One region of the Blautia luti genome, then DNA from elsewhere that is predicted to be linked to it. Evidence: predicted binding sites of a transcription regulator. Region 1 holds the regulator's gene; each other region holds the start of a gene.

The links. Region 1 encodes Rex, which represses fermentation and respiration genes when NADH is low (regulators of the CRP and FNR family bind a similar motif). Its sites were predicted from a motif close to ATTGTTAANTANTTAACAAT; they were not measured.
Region 2: the regulator Rex is predicted to act here: its motif matches at 2,328-2,347, upstream of R8695_RS06790 (acyl-CoA carboxylase subunit beta).
Region 3: the regulator Rex is predicted to act here: its motif matches at 1,926-1,945, upstream of R8695_RS09640 (4Fe-4S dicluster domain-containing protein).
Region 4: the regulator Rex is predicted to act here: its motif matches at 2,393-2,412, upstream of gap (type I glyceraldehyde-3-phosphate dehydrogenase).

The regions. Positions count from the first base shown of each region.
Region 1 is NZ_AP028156.1:1,652,100-1,656,321, reverse strand. It holds gene alr (alanine racemase) at 1-497, opposite strand, end outside; gene R8695_RS07805 (NAD(P)H-hydrate dehydratase) at 484-2,028, opposite strand; gene R8695_RS07800 (redox-sensing transcriptional repressor Rex) at 2,152-2,802, opposite strand; gene abc-f (ribosomal protection-like ABC-F family protein) at 3,006-4,222, shown strand, end outside.
Region 2 is NZ_AP028156.1:1,455,630-1,459,851, forward strand. It holds gene R8695_RS06780 (shikimate dehydrogenase) at 1-74, opposite strand, end outside; gene R8695_RS06785 (oxidoreductase) at 111-2,111, opposite strand; gene R8695_RS06790 (acyl-CoA carboxylase subunit beta) at 2,456-3,892, shown strand; gene R8695_RS06795 (OadG family transporter subunit) at 3,907-4,222, shown strand, end outside.
Region 3 is NZ_AP028156.1:2,042,850-2,047,071, reverse strand. It holds gene R8695_RS09645 (YoaK family protein) at 1-272, shown strand, start outside; gene R8695_RS09640 (4Fe-4S dicluster domain-containing protein) at 378-1,883, opposite strand; gene R8695_RS09635 (complex I 24 kDa subunit family protein) at 2,186-2,665, shown strand; gene R8695_RS09630 (NADH-quinone oxidoreductase subunit NuoF) at 2,662-4,222, shown strand, end outside.
Region 4 is NZ_AP028156.1:2,593,200-2,597,421, forward strand. It holds gene R8695_RS11985 (phosphoglycerate kinase) at 1-1,138, opposite strand, end outside; gene gap (type I glyceraldehyde-3-phosphate dehydrogenase) at 1,325-2,344, opposite strand; gene R8695_RS11995 (histidinol-phosphatase HisJ family protein) at 2,593-3,411, shown strand; gene R8695_RS12000 (cation-translocating P-type ATPase) at 3,489-4,222, opposite strand, start outside.

The sequences.
Region 1 (4,222 bases):
GTAAACATTCCCTCAATCTCCAGATTCGGAAGTGCAGCGATCTTTCTGATCTCTTCCACGCTCTCCGGTATATCCGCAAAACCAATCCTGGTCATTCCCGTATCCAGTGCGATGTGAATATGTACTGTTTCTCCCTGACTGACAGCCTCTGCGGAAAGCTTTCTGGCTTCCTCATATTCGCAGACTGCAGGACGTATATGATTTCTCACAAGCTCCGGATAATATTCATCAAACACAATTCCCAGGATCAGGATCGGTTTCATCACACCTGCTTTTCGAAGAGCAAGTGCCTCTTCTGCAGTAGCTGTGGCAAATCCCCATATATAATCATAATTCTGGATCAGATGAGCGATCTGAACAGCCCCATGTCCATAGGCATTCGCTTTGACTACCGCGATCATTTTTGTATCCTGCGCAATGTTCTTTCTCATCTCGTGGAAATTATGTTCCACTGCATCCAAGGAAATCACTGCTTTCACTCTGTTACATTTTTCCATCATCCATGTCGTCCTTTATTCTCAGTATTTCCGGTAAAAACCGGATAATGTCCCTTGCGGTCATTCCTCTTTTTCCACATACTTCTGCTGCCCTGTCTCCTGCAAGTCCGTGAACAAAAACTCCCAGCGCTGCAAGCTGTACCGGAGGAATCTTTTTCTCTGCTGAGAGATACATGCAAAGCACTCCCGCCAGCACACCGCTTAACACATCGCCGCTTCCTGCAGTGGCAAGCCCGGCATTCCCGGACAGGTTCAGATAGGTTTCCCCTGAAGGCCCGGCAGTTACTGTACAGGCATCCTTCAGAACACAGACAGTACCTGTTTCTTTTGCATATTCATATGCGGTTTCCATCAATGCATCCTGGATATCACTGATCATTGTTTTATTCAGGCGGCTCATTTCCCCGATATGAGGAGTCAGGATCACATTCTCACCCAGATATTTCTTCCATTCATCATGGACTGAGAGAAGATTCAGGCCGTCTGCATCCAGGATCACCGGTCTGCCGCATTCTGCTGCATGGGATAAAAACCACTGTGCGCGTTCTCTGCTCCGGCCGGATACTCCAAGTCCGGGACCGATCACCAGAACATCACACCAGTTCAGCATCTGTCTGTTCTGCTCTTCATTAAACTCGCAGGATACCATCGCCTCCGGGAGCAAAGTCTGCAGAGAGATTCGATTCTCCTCCACAGTCTGGATCTTCACCATTCCCGCCGAACATTTAAATGCCGCTGCAGCACTTAAATAAGCAGCGCCGCACATCTCCGGTGATCCCACTACCAGAAGGACCTTGCCAAAAGTCCCCTTATTTCCATAAGGCAGTCTGGGCGGCATCAAAGACAGATCCTCTTTTCCCAGATAATGTACCTGCAGTTTCTGTTTCGGCTCCGGATAGATTCCGATATCTGCAGTAATGATCTCTCCTCCCAGCATACGTCCCGGATAAAAACATAAACCTCTTTTCCGGAATGCAAAGGTTACCGTAAGATCTGCCCGAAATGCAGTTCCCATCTCAAATCCGGTATCTGCATTGACACCGGAGGGAATATCTACAGCCACTTTAAATGCATCTGCCTCGTTCAGTTCCCGGATCAGCCGGGCATAGCTGCCTTCCACAGGACGGGCCAACCCAACCCCGAAGATGGCATCTACTATAGTAGTATATTCATCAGTTCTTAAGTTATGCTCCTGTAAAACACCATAGTATCTGGCTGCCTTTAACTGACATTTCGTTTCTTCTGTCATCCGCTCTTCTTTTCCCGCCAGATAAAAACAGGTTTCTATCCCGGCCAGATGCAGAAGCCTGGCAATTGCCAGCCCGTCTCCACCATTATTTCCGCTTCCGCAAACTACCAGGATTCTTTCCCTGCTTCCATTTTTCAGCCGCTTTCTGAGCTCTTCTGCAGTCTTTAATGCAGCTCTTTCCATCAGCACCAGTGACGGGATTCCTGCTGTTTCGATGGTATTTCGATCCAGTGCTTTCATTTCACAGGCAGTTACGATCTCCCTCATTTTCTCACCTCTCATTGCATAAACCCCAATTTATATGTAAGTATACACCCTTTTTCACCAAAAGAAAAGCTGTGATCGGATAAGATCACAGCTTCTTCGCTGTCATTGTGTTACTGTTCACTTCGTTCTCAGCACCAATTATTCCATAGCTTCATGCTCTTTTCGATACTCGCTGAGATTGTAGGACAAGGTCATAAGGCTCTCAGACAGATGTACATTCTCTACCATAACGTCCTCTGGTGCATCCAAATCAATATGTGCGAAATTCCAGATTGCTTTAATACCGTTTTCAATGAGGATCTTCGCCATTTCCTTTGCTTTGTTCTTCGGAAGAGTGAGCACCGCAATTTCTACCTCATTCTCCTTCAGAAACAAAGGCAGGTCACTGAGCATCTGAACCTCAATCCCGCGTACTGCAATTCCTTCCAGTACAGGATTTACATCAAAAATACCAACCAGTTTAAATCCCCGTTTCTCAAAATCTACATAATTCGCCAGTGCCTGTCCCAAATTACCCGCACCCAGGATAATCATAGGATGCACTGTGTCCAGACCCAGTATCTTACCGATTTCCGTATATAAATAACGTACATTATAACCATAACCCTGCTGACCAAAACCGCCGAAATTATTTAAATCCTGACGAATCTGGGAAGCTGTCACATGCATTTTCTTACTGAGATCATTGGAAGAAATTCTCTCTACATTCTCTTCCATCAATTCACCAAGATAACGGTAATAGCGAGGCAGACGTTTGATGACCGCTTTTGAAATCTCCTTAGCTTCCACAAATTTTCCCTCCTTATTTATCTATGTCAATTATACCGAAATGTTATTTTATTGTCAAATTGATTTTGTACCTTTTAAACAATTCCTGCATATATTTTTTATGAATTTTCGATTTATGCTTTTAAAAGCCTCCGGATTCCGTTATAATGGTATGCGGTTCGCAATATTTCAAGAAAAATAATTACTATATCGGAGGAATTTGTATGATCTTATCATGTCAGAACATCTGCAAATCCTTTGGCGAAAAGGTGATCCTTCAGGATGCCAGTTTCCATATAGAAGACAGAGAAAAAGCCGCACTCATCGGCAATAACGGAGCCGGTAAAACTACCCTGCTCCGTATTATCATGCACGAGCTTTCCCCTGATTCCGGCAATGTGGTACTCGCCAAAGATAAAAATATCGGGTATCTTGCCCAGTATCAGGATATCCACGGCCACCATACTATCTACGAGGAGCTGATCTCCACCAAGCAGCACATCATCGACATGGAGAATCGTCTGCGCAGCATGGAACAGGAAATGAAATCAGCCACAGGCGAGGCTCTGGACAGCCTGATGAATACCTACACCAGACTCAGCCATCAGTTTGAACTGGAAAACGGATATGCTTATAAAAGTGAGATTATGGGAGTATTAAAAGGCCTCGGCTTCACAGAAGAAGATTTTCCACGCCAGATCGAAACTCTTTCCGGCGGCCAGAAAACCCGTGTAGCGCTGGGCAAACTTTTGCTTTCCAGCCCGGATATCCTTCTCCTGGATGAGCCTACCAACCATCTGGACATGGAGAGTATTTCCTGGCTTGAAACCTATCTGCTCAACTACCCGGGAGCTGTATTTATCGTTTCCCACGATCGTTATTTTCTGGACAAAGTTGTAACAAAAGTCGTGGAGATCGAGACCGGTACCATGCGCATGTACAGCGGCAATTATTCTGCCTATGCCTTGAAAAAAGCCCAGCTTCGTGATGCCCAGTACAAGGCTTACCTGAATCAGCAGCGGGAGATCAAACATCAGGAAGCCGTAATTACCAAGCTGAAATCCTTTAACCGTGAGAAATCCATCAAACGTGCTGAGAGCCGTGAAAAAATGCTGGATAAGATCCAGCGTATTGAGAAGCCCCAGGAGATCCAGAATCAGATGCGTATCTCCTTAGAGCCCAGATACGTCAGCGGAAATGATGTTCTTAATGTAGAAGAACTTTCCAAATCTTTCCCGGGACAGACCCTTTTCTCCAATATTTCTTTCGAGATCAAACGTGGTGAACGGGTAGCGCTGATTGGAAATAACGGTACCGGAAAAACCACTATGCTGAAGATCATCAATGGTCTGATAAATGCAGACTCCGGCAGATTTTCCCTTGGTTCCAAAGTACAGATCGGTTATTATGACCAGGAACATCACGTCCTGCACATGGAAAA
Region 2 (4,222 bases), 200 kb from region 1:
GGAGAGCTGGAGTGACGGATCGGGTAAGCCATCAGACCGATTAATTCAGTATGTCCGGTAATTCTTTCAGCCATTATAATAGCTCCTTTCGTAATTTGTTGTAAAGTATTTTACTGAAGATATCCCATCAGAGAAAGTGTGTTGAGGATATTTCTTCCTTCCATAGTTCCGTCGATGATTCTTCTTGCACGTTTGCTGTCACCGATATTCAGAATTTCTATATCTTCGGAAGCGAATGCATTTGCCAGTTCTGTATAAAGCTGTCCCTGAGCTCTCATACCAAGACATACAAAGCCATAGTCAAATGGAAGTTCGCGCTCGCCCTGTGCATCTTTTACAAGGAAAGAGCTGTCTTTTACTTCCTGAAGGGCTGTTTTTGTAAGCTGAGCTACATGGTGTTTCTTCATCTGATCTTTCATATCATTCTTTGTAACAGGGTCAAGGTCACGTCCGATCTGATCCATCATCTCTACAATAGAGATTTCAGCATTTCTTGCTGCGAAGAATTCTACAACGTCAAGACCAACAGCACCGCCGCCGACAACAACAACTTTCTTGCCTGTCATATCTTCCGGATAGTCGTTGATATGGTTGATCATTCCAAGGATAGAAGCAACTTTGCCGCCTTCTTTATCGATACGGTCATGAAGACCTTTGATCGGAGGAAGCAGTGGTGCGGAACCAGTGGAGGTTACGATCAGGTTTGGATGGAACTTGCGGATATTTTCCGGTGTTCCTTCTGTATTCTTGAAGATGTAAAGGTTGTCAAGCTGCTCTGCTCTGTGGATCTGGTAGTTCGGGAAGTCAGCCAGACGTTTCTTTGCAGGAATCTTGGAGATGATAGAGGCAAGACCGCCAAGAGTTTCGCCTTTTTCCAAAAGGAAAGTGTTACAGCCTACTTCAGCGGCTGTACAGGCAGCTTCCAGTCCGGCAGTACCACCGCCGATAACTACAACGTTACAGTTTTTATTTACATGCTGTTTCTTATAAACATCGCCTTCAAGTACGGATGGGTTTACAGTACAGCGGATCGGGCGGTTGAAGCCGATTCTGTTTCCGGCACATCCGATATTACAGGAGATACATTTACGAAGATCACATTCTTTGCCTGCAGCAACTTTGTTTACCCATGCAGGTTCTGCGATCAGGCCACGTCCCATACCGATCAGGTCTGCATCGCCGTCTGCAAGAATCTGTTCAGCAACCTTCGGGTCACGGATGTTACCCATGGAGATACATGGCTTGCCGAATTTTTCCTTGACAGCTTTTGGCATGTAGGAACGCCATCCGTCTTTCATGTAGTTTGCATCGATCTGATACTGGATAGAACCATTTAAACCGCAGGAAACGTCGAAGATATCAACTTCGTCCTGTACATATTCAAGGTATTCCAGAGTATCTTCCAGAGTGTTTCCGCCTTCCATCAGTTCGTCTGCACTGAGACGGAGCAGGATCGGGAAGAATGGTCCAACCTGTTTTCTTACTTCTTCGATGACCATACGGCAAAAACGTGTTCTGTTTTCTACAGATCCGCCAAATTCATCAGTACGTTTGTTTGTCAGAGGGGAGAGAAACTGGCTGATCAGATAGGAATGCCCTGCGTGGATTTCTACTGCATCAAAACCTGCTGCCTGAGCTCTCTTGGCTGCTTCTCCGTATTTCTTTACAATATGATGGATCTCTTCTACAGTTAACGGACGCGGGATTTCACCGCCGTCTTTGGAAGGTACATCAGATGCGGAAACCGGCTGCATATTTGTACGGGAAGAAACTGCGGAAGCACCTGCATGGTTGATCTGAATTGCAACACAGGTACCGTATTTGTGAATTTCTTCTGTAAATTTGTACAGACGTGGTAGATAGTTGTCATGGTCAATACGAAGCTGAGTAGTTCCGTTGGAACCCTGCGGAGAATCTACACTTGCGTTCTCTACGATGATCAGACCGGTGCCGCCTTTTGCGCGTTCTTTGTAATAATTGATATGAAGAAAACTCATTTCTCCATTCTGTTCTCCGTAGTTAGTTCCCATAGGCATCATAACAATACGGTTTTTGATAGTCATATTTTTTATTGTAAGTGGTGTGAAAATATGCTGATAATTGCTTTTCATTATGCGTTTCCTCCTGGATTTTTTACTGGATTTCTTTGATATGTTAATTATATAACAAAGCATTCCGTAAATCTAATTGATAATACCTGCTATATAATAAAATTAATCTATTGTTTTTCGAAAAAATCTGGTATGCTTGATATGCTGTTCAGGTCAGAAAATAGAAATATGTTTTATTAAGTGAAAGATGCCGGATAAAACAGGCTTTTTTAACTTTCTGCCATTTTTTTAACAAAAAAGTCAAAAAATTATTGAAATATCCTTCCAAAAAAGGTAGAATTATAATCGGCTAAATTTTTGGGTTAACTTTTAAAAATTCTCATAAAGATGGAGGGCAAACAAGAATGAGTAATGCAACACAAAGCTTAGCAGGCACAAGAATTACTTCTTTGCTTGACGCAAACAGTTTTGTCGAAATCGGTCAGAGCGTAACAGCCAGATCTACAGATTTCAACATCACTGAAAACAAAGCACCATCTGACGGTGTTATCACCGGATATGGCGTAATCGATGACAAACTGGTTTACGTATACAGCCAGGATGCATCTGTATTAAACGGTACTGTTGGTGAAATGCATGCGAAGAAAATTACCAGACTTTATGATCTGGCAATGAAAACAGGTGCACCGGTTATCGGACTGGTTGACTGCGCAGGTATCCGTCTTCAGGAAGCTACAGATGCTCTGGAAGCTTTTGGCGAGATTTATCTGAAACAGACACTGGCTTCCGGCGTTGTTCCGCAGATCACAGCTGTATTCGGAACCTGTGGCGGTGGTATGGCAGTTATTCCTGCTCTTACAGATTTCACATTTGTAGAAGAGAAAAAAGGAAAAATGTTCATCAATACACCAAACGCACTGGAAGGAAATAACAAAGACAAATGCGACACAGCAGCTGCAGCATTCCAGAGTGCTGAAACAGGTGTGATCGATGGTGTTGGTACAGAAGAAGAAATCATTGGCCAGATTCGTTCTTTAGTATCACTTCTTCCTTCTAATAACGAAGATACAGATAACTACACAGAATGCACAGATGATCTGAACCGTGTATGTGCAGATCTTGCGAACTGTGCAGGTGACACAGCAATCGCTCTGTCACAGATTGCTGACAACGGCGTATTTTTTGAGACAAAAGCTGATTTCGCGAAAGACATGGTTACAGGATTTGTCCGCTTAAACGGAGCTACTGTAGGTGCTGTTGCGAACAGAAGTGAAGTATACGATGCTGAAGGCAATAAGACAGAAGAATTTGACGGAACCATCTCTGCAAGAGGTGCAAGAAAAGCAGCTGATTTCGTGAAATTCTGTGATGCTTTTGATATTCCGGTACTGACTCTTACCAATGCAACAGGCTTCAAAGCCACTGTATGCAGTGAGAAGATGATGGCGAAATCTGTCGGAGAACTGGTTGCTGCATTTGCAGACGCTACAGTTCCGAAGGTAAACGTAGTGATCGGTAAGGCTTACGGTACAGCATACGTTGCAATGAACAGCAAATCCATCGGTGCAGATCTTGTATATGCATGGGATAACGCAGAAATCGGTATGATGGATGCTTCCCTCGCTGCAAAGATCATGTATGCAGATGCTGACGCTGCTACATTAAACGAGAAAGCTGCTCAGTACAGAGAACTTCAGAATGGTGTCGCTTCTGCAGCTGAAAGAGGCTATGTTGATACTGTGATCAGCCCGGCTGACACAAGAAAATATGTAATCGGTGCATTTGAAATGCTGTTCACAAAAAGGGAAGATCGTCCGTCTAAGAAACACGGAACGGTCTAAGCGAGGTGAAGCATATGAAGACATTCAAAAAAATAACTTCTGTCTGCATGGCACTTCTCGTAATGGCTGCACTGATCATCGGCAGTACTTCCATGGTATTTGCTGCTGATAAGGTTGATGACTCTGTAAAAAACACACTGGTAAACACCGCTGAGGGTCTTACAGATACCATCATCGGACTGGCAGATGCAGATATTGAGAATTACCTGAATTCAGGAGACGACTTTACTACAAGTGCCATGCAGTCCTGGCAGTCTTCCAAAGATGAACTTGGATCAAAGAAGGACAAAAATGGCGAAACTTCTGTAACTTTAAAGGATGACCAGTACA
Region 3 (4,222 bases), 390 kb from region 1:
ATGCAAGCACCATGTGTATCGGAAATCTACGCAGCGGTACCGCAGCCATATCAGGATATTTCCGTGAAAAGAAGCCGAAACAGCTGGAACAGGCGATGTATTATTTTGGAATCATCTTCATGTTTGCAGTAGGTGCAGGTATCGGTGGAAACTTATCCATTCATTTCGGAATCCGAATGATCTGGGTTTCCTGTGGATTCCTTACAGTCAGTTTCTTGTTGATGTTTGTTGAGAAGTATAAAAGATTCCATGAAGAACATGAACATAATTAAATATAAAAACGGATCCTGTCTGCAGGATTTTACACCGAGATAAAAAATGTCCCAGGAGCATATCAGAATATGACTCTGGGACATTTTTTTATTGTGACAATATTTTTAGTTCAGTTCAATTTCTTCCAGCTCTTTTGATGGAAGCTTCTCCGTAGAAGAAGCCAGATAACTCTTTAATGCTTTGGCAGCTTTTGCATACGGTGCATTGGTTCCGGCACCTCCCATACATCCACCGGGACATGCCATACCTTCGATCATACATCCGTTTAACTTACCAACCTTTGCCAGAGTCAGCATCTTCTTACATTCTGCCAGACTCTCCGCATGTTCGATATGTACCGGTATATCCGGATAATATTCCTTTAAGCATGCTTCGATAGCACCTGCAACACCGCCTGCAACTGCATATCCACGGCCTGCAGCAGTAGCATCATGCAGACTGGATGACGGTTCCATAGCAGCCGGATCAATTCCTTTCGCATCAAACAGTCCCCATAATTCCTCAAAAGTGATGACAAAATCAACATCACTTCGTACAGAATTACGCATAGCTTCCAGTTTCTTGGCTGCACATGGTCCGATAAATACAACATGTGCATTCGGATGTTCTTTCTTAATACTTCTTGCAGTAGCGACCATAGGAGTCAGCTCCTGGGAGATATTATCGATCATGGTCGGGAACTGCTTCTTTGCAAGCATGGACCAGGAAGGACAGCAGGAAGTGAGAAGAAATGGAAGATTACCTGTAGCAACCTCCTTTGCATAATGATGAGCTTCGCTGATGGCACCGATATCAGCACCAAGTGCAACCTCATATACTTTGGTAAATCCAAGTGCTGACAGTGCTGCATGGAATTTGCCCGGAGTTACCGCATCTCCAAACTGGCTGATATAGGCAGGTGCGATCTCTGCAATGATCTCAGTTCCTTCACGAAGTGCATGAGCCAGCTGGAAAATCTGGGACTTGTCAGAAATAGCTCCAAACGGACAGCTTACCATGCACATACCGCAGGAAACACATTTCTTATTATCAATCTGTGCACGGCCAAGTTCATCACTTCCAATTGCCTTTACACCACAAGCTCGTTCACACGGACGTTCTTTATGAGAAATAGCATCATATGGACAGACAGATTTGCATTTTCCGCATTTCACGCATTTTGTCTGATCAATATGAGATTTGCCGTTTACCATAGAGATTGCACCCTTTGGACAAGCCTGCATACATGGATGAGCCACACATCCTCTGCACATATTGCTTACCTCATACATATTAGGAGGACAGGCAGAACAGGCAGATGGGATAACCTGCATAAGCGGCGGTTCATAATATTTCTCATCAATATTGGAAGCTTCCACTCCATCAGTCAGATGAACTGCTTTATTCTCTGGACGAAGAGAAAGACCCATGGCCAGTCTTACACGCTCACTGGCAACTGCACGTTCACGGTAGATACTCTCACGGTACTGGGCCCGTTCCTGTACGATATTATACGGGATAGATTCAATATCATGGATCAGAGTATCATCGGTAGATTCAAAACCAAGTTTTGCCACTTCGGTGAAGATCTTTCGGCGAATCTGTTTTACTGGGGTATCAAGAGTTCTCATATTCTTTTGTTATCTCCTATAAATTTATTTCCGCGCTCTTTTAACGATAAAAATATATCAAAAAAGGAAGAAAATGTCATGTTTTTTATTTAACACACTTGTTAAAGAAATTGCGCATTTTTTACATGTAATTCAATGTAAAAATGAATTATATGTAAAAAATATCAAATAAATTCAGAAAAATGCAAATATGGTGTTGTGGAAAATGCATGCATAATGTATAATACAGACAGCACATATGTAAAAAGTGACTAAAACAAAAATGCGGAGAGGTAAAAAACTAATTTTAAGGAGGGAACCGAATGTTAGACCAGTCTTATTACAAAAAAACGGATGAGATTATCGAACACTACGGACGAAAAGCGGCATCACTGATCCCGATCATGCAGGATATTCAGGCTGAATACCGCTATCTGCCGGGTGAACTGCTCACTTATGTGGCAAAAGAAATCGGAGTAAAAGAGGCGAAAGCCTACAGCGTAGCCACATTCTATGAGAACTTTTCCTTTGAGCCGAAAGGAAAATATGTCATTAAAGTCTGTGATGGTACAGCCTGCCATGTAAGAAAATCCATGCCTGTAAAAGAGGCGTTAATGAAAGAACTGGGATTAAGTCATAAGAAACATACCACAGATGATATGCTTTTTACAGTAGAGACCGTATCCTGTCTTGGTGCATGCGGACTTGCACCGACACTGACTGTAAATGATGAAGTACATCCTAAAATGACACCTGAGAAAGCAGTTGAACTTTTGAACGAATTGAGAGGTGAGTGCGTATGAGTATTAAGAGCAGGGACGACCTGTTAAACAAACAGGCAGAGGTAAATGAACAGATCAAATCCTACACCTGTCGCGTTCTTGTCTGTTCAGGGACAGGATGTATCGCATCCGGTGCCCAGAAGATTTATGATGAGATGGCAACACTCTGTGAGAGAATTGACGGCGTAACCGTTGAGATGCAGAAAGACGTGCCTCATGTAGGCGTAGTCAAAACAGGATGCCAGGGCTTGTGCGAACTTGGACCTCTGATGAGAATCGAACCGTACGATTATCAGTATGTACATGTACAGCCGGAAGACTGCAAGGAAATCGTAGAGAAAACTATTCTGGAAGGTAAACCGGTAGAGAGACTGTTCTATAAGGATCATGACACTGTCTGTCCACATCCGGATGACATTCCGTTCCTGAATCAGCAGACACGTATCGTTCTGGAAAACTGTGGTAAGATTGACGCAGAGTCCATTGATGAATATATCGCAGTAGGTGGCTATCAGGCCCTTGCAAAAGTAGTGGGAGGAATGACACCTCAGGAAGTAATTGATGAAGTAAGCAAGTCTGGTCTTCGTGGTCGTGGCGGTGCTGGTTTCCCAGCAGGAAAGAAATGGTCTCAGGTTGCACGTCAGGCAGAGAAGATCCGTTATGTAGTATGTAACGGTGATGAGGGTGACCCTGGTGCATTTATGGATGGTTCCGTAATGGAAGGTGATCCATATAAGATGATCGAAGGTATGACCATTGCAGCTTACGCAGTAGGCGCAGAAGACGGTTATATTTATGTTCGTGCTGAATATCCTCTTTCTGTAAAGAGACTGAGAATGGCGATTGAACAGGCGGAAAAATACGGCCTGTTAGGTGATAATATTTTAAATTCCGGCGTAAACTTCCATTTACATATCAACAGAGGTGCCGGTGCTTTCGTATGTGGTGAAGGTTCTGCTCTTACCGCATCTATTGAAGGAAACAGAGGTATGCCTCGTGTAAAACCACCTCGTACTGTAGAGAAAGGTCTGTGGGGTAAACCTACAGTTCTTAATAACGTAGAAACTTATGCCAATGTACCGAAAATCATTCTTGAAGGAGCTGACTGGTTCCGTACCATCGGTACAGAGGGAAGCCCTGGAACAAAGACATTCTCACTGACTGGTTCTATTGAGAATACAGGTCTGATTGAAGTACCTATGGGAACCACGCTCCGTCACATTATCTATGATATCGGCGGCGGCTTAAAGAGTGGTGCTGCATTTAAGGGTGTTCAGATCGGTGGTCCGTCCGGCGGATGTCTGATCCTTGACCAGTTAGATGCACCTCTTGACTTTGATTCTGTTAAGAAGTTAGATGCGATCATGGGATCCGGCGGTCTGGTAGTTATGGACGAGAATACCTGTATGGTAGAAGTTGCCAGATTCTTCATGAACTTTACTCAGCGTGAGAGCTGTGGTAAATGTGTTCCGTGTCGTGAAGGTACCAAGCGTATGCTTGAGATCCTGGAGAGAATTGTAGCAGGAAAGGGCGAGATGTCCGACCTGGATGAACTGGAAGAACTTGCAAACATGGTTC
Region 4 (4,222 bases), 940 kb from region 1:
GAGATGCACCGCCACCTGTGGAGATGTGTGTCATCTTGTCGCCATAGCCAAGGATGTTAACTGCTGCTGCAGAATCACCACCACCGATGATTGTTGTAGCATCTGTGTCAGCAAGTGCTTTGGCAACAGCTTCTGTACCATGAGCGAAATTCGGCATTTCGAAGCAGCCCATCGGTCCATTCCATACAACTGTCTTAGCATCTTTTACAGCGTCAGCGAAAAGTTTCTCTGTTTCCGGTCCGATATCCATTCCTTCCCAGCCATCCGGGATCTCACCACGTTTCACAACCTGAATGTTGCAATCGTTAGAGAAGTCATCACCGATTCTGTTATCTACAGGAAGAAGAAGTTTCACGCCTTTTTCTTCAGCTTTCTTCATCATGTCTAATGCATACTGAAGATAATCATCTTCGCAAAGAGATTTACCGATATGTCCACCCATAGCTTTGGAGAATGTGTAAGACATACCACCACCAATGATAAGAGTATCTACTTTATCAAGAAGGTTATTGATTACAGAAATCTTACTGGAAACCTTAGCTCCGCCAAGGATTGCAACAAATGGTCTTTCAGGATTGTTAACTGCATTTCCAAGGAAATCGATTTCCTTCTGCATTAAGTAACCAACAACTGCTGTATCAACATATTTAGTTACGCCAACGTTAGAGCAATGTGCTCTGTGTGCTGTACCAAATGCGTCATTTACGAATACATCGCAAAGAGAAGCAAGTTCTTTGCTGAATTCGTCTCCGTTCTTTGTCTCTTCTGCACGATAACGTGTGTTCTCAAGTAAGATAACATCTCCGTCTTTCATCTCAGCTACTGCTGCTTTTGCATTTGGTCCTACTACTTCAGGATCTGCTGCAAATTTAACTTCCTGTCCTAATAACTCGGAAAGACGTTTGGCAACCGGCGCAAGAGATAATTCCGGTTTCGGTTCTCCCTTCGGTTTTCCAAGATGAGAACAAAGAATAACTTTTCCACCATCAGCGATCAGCTTCTTAATTGTAGGAAGAGCTGCAACCAGACGGTTCTCATCTGTAATTTTTCCATCCTGAAGCGGAACATTGAAGTCACATCTTACAAGAACTTTTTTACCCTTTACGTTGATATCATCAACAGATTTTTTATTCAGCATTTGTGGTGCCTCCTTAATAATATTCTTTAACTGTTACCGCATATTTTGTAAACAGTAACATATGATTTCCATGCATCTGCCAATTGTCGGCGGCAATATGCATACTGTTCAGACAACGCGAAAAGAGTCCGGCCCATTTCAGACCGGACCCTTCGTTGGAGTCTATTCTTCTACACTTACTGAAAATTAAGCGTTCAGCAGTTTACCAAAATGTTTGATTGTACGAACCATCTGGCTTGTGTAGGAGTTTTCGTTGTCATACCAGGAAACTACCTGTACTTCTGTTGTGCCATTCTCAAGTGGAAGAACCATTGTCTGAGTAGCATCGAACAGAGAACCAAATCTCATACCAACGATATCGCTGGATACGATTTCATCTTCGTTGTATCCGAAGGATTCATTAGAAGCTGCTTTCATAGCTGCGTTGATCTGTTCTTTTGTTACGTTTCCTTCAACAACTGCTGTTAAGATTGTTGTAGAACCTGTTGGGGTAGGAACACGCTGAGCAGATCCGATTAATTTGCCGTTCAGTTCCGGGATAACAAGACCGATAGCTTTAGCAGCACCTGTGCTGTTAGGAACGATGTTAACTGCAGCTGCACGGGATCTTCTTAAATCACCTTTTCTCTGTGGTCCATCAAGTGTCATCTGATCGCCTGTGTAAGCATGGATTGTGCACATGATACCAGATTTGATTGCAGCAAGGTCATTTAATGCTTTAGCCATTGGAGCTAAGCAGTTTGTTGTACAAGAAGCTGCGGAGATGATGTGGTCTTCTTTTGTAAGAGTTTCATGGTTTACATTGTAAACGATTGTCTTAAGGTCGTTTCCAGCCGGAGCGGAAATGATAACGTGTTTAGCACCTGCATCGATATGAGCCTGAGCTTTGTCTTTGGATGTATAGAATCCTGTACACTCAAGAACTACGTCTACACCGATTTCTCCCCATGGAAGTTCAGCAGCGTTAGCTTTTGCGTAAATTTTGATTTCTTTTCCGTCAACTGTGATGGAATCTTCTCCTGCTGTTACTGTGTCTGCAAGAGCATATTTTCCCTGTGTTGAATCATATTTTAATAAGTGAGCAAGCATTTTAGGAGATGTTAAATCGTTGATTGCTACGATTTCAAATCCTTCTGCTCCAAACATCTGACGGAATGCAAGACGTCCAATACGTCCAAAACCATTGATTGCAACTTTTACTGCCATGATAAAATTCCTCCTATGAATTAAGTGGTTAATTATGGTAATCCTTTGTTTGTTAAAGAATCATCAACCTGTAATGTATTGTACATAATTCCAAACAAAAATTCAAGACCATTTTCTAAAAAACAGATAAAAAATACGTAAAAAAAGAAATAATGTGCTATACTCTATATGCAGTACAGTGCTTTTTTGTATGAGAGTACAATAAACCGTGCACTGCCTGAAATTTTCATGATCTATGGAGGTATCTTATGAACAGACGTATCTTGTGGGACTGCCATATGCACTCCTCTTTTTCTGCCGATTCTCCCACTCCCATGGAAGATATGATCCGGCAGGCAGTTTTCCTCGGACTCCAGGGAATCACGTTTACAGAGCATCTTGATCCTGACTACCCTGCCACTCCTGACGGTCTGGACTTCTCGCTGGATATTCCCTCTTATCAGGAAAAGCTTTTTCAGCTTCAGGATACATATAAAGATAAAATCCAGATACGCTTCGGCATAGAACTTGGCCTGCAGATGCATTTAGCCGACTATTTTCATTCGCTTATGCAGGAATTTCCTTTTGATTTTGCCATTGGCTCTTCTCATCTGGTCCACGGTTTCGACCCTTATTATCCGGAATTTTTCCAGGGACGTAAGGAATCGCGTTGCTACATGGAATACTTTGAATCCATCCTGGAAAACCTTTCCTGCTGCAAAGATTTCGATGTATATGGTCACATTGACTATATTGTAAGATACGGTTCAAATAAAAACCGCGAATATTCTTACGGCCGCTACAAAGACATTCTGGACGAAATCCTGAAAAAGCTTATCTCCATGGGAAAAGGAATCGAGCTGAATACCGGCGGCTACCATTATGGTCTGGGAGAGCCCAATCCCTGCGTGGGAATTATCCGAAGATACAGGGAACTTGGGGGAGAGATCATCACCATCGGTGCTGATGCACACACACCTGACAAAGCAGCCTATGCATTTGACAGGGCAGAAGCGGTTCTTGACCGCTGTGGATTCCGCTATTATACAGTGTTTAAAGAACATAAGCCTGAATTTCTGCCTCTTTGAGAAAACCGGCAATGTTGGGCAAATACAAAAATCCTGCAATGTACGATCTTATCTTGTACATTGCAGGATTTTTCTCTTTATTTCTGGACTCTTTTAAGAAATTTTCCAATAACTCCCATGTCTTCTTCGTCTTTATCCAGAGATTTCTCATATCCTTTGCGGATCCAGCTTGTAATCGCCTCGATCACTACAGGTGAAAATGTCATCAGCAGGAATACCAGAATGATCATTCCGAACTCCAGAGAACCTAACGTAAGAAGATTTTGCAGAATTACCGCTCCACCAAAAAATACAAACTGCATTCCGTAAATGATCACTTTACGATAGGTGTTCAGCGGAGAATATACGGTTCTCAGTGCCGCCATATAATTCCAGCCGGTTACCAGCACACAGGCTGTATTCAGCATCGTATTGGAATGATATACATTCTGACATACGAGCATAATGGTAAATACGCATCCTGTGATGGTAACTGCCGCCGGAAATGCATTCATAAACACATGTCTCAGGAATGTATGGTCAATCTTATCGTAATTATTCTCCTGTGTCAGCAGAAATGTAGGAATCCCTACCGCACATGCACTGATCAGAGACATCTGGATCGGCTCAAAGGGATAGGCATCTCCGAAAAAGATCGTGATCAATGACAAAAGAACGGAAAAGATCGTCTTGATCAGGAACATGGATGCTGCACTTCGAATGTTATTCACTACGCGGCGGCCCTGATTTACAATATGAGGCATTGCCCCAAAATTGGAATCCAGCAGTACCACATTGGCAATGTTCTTGGCTGCATCACTTCCGGCTGCCA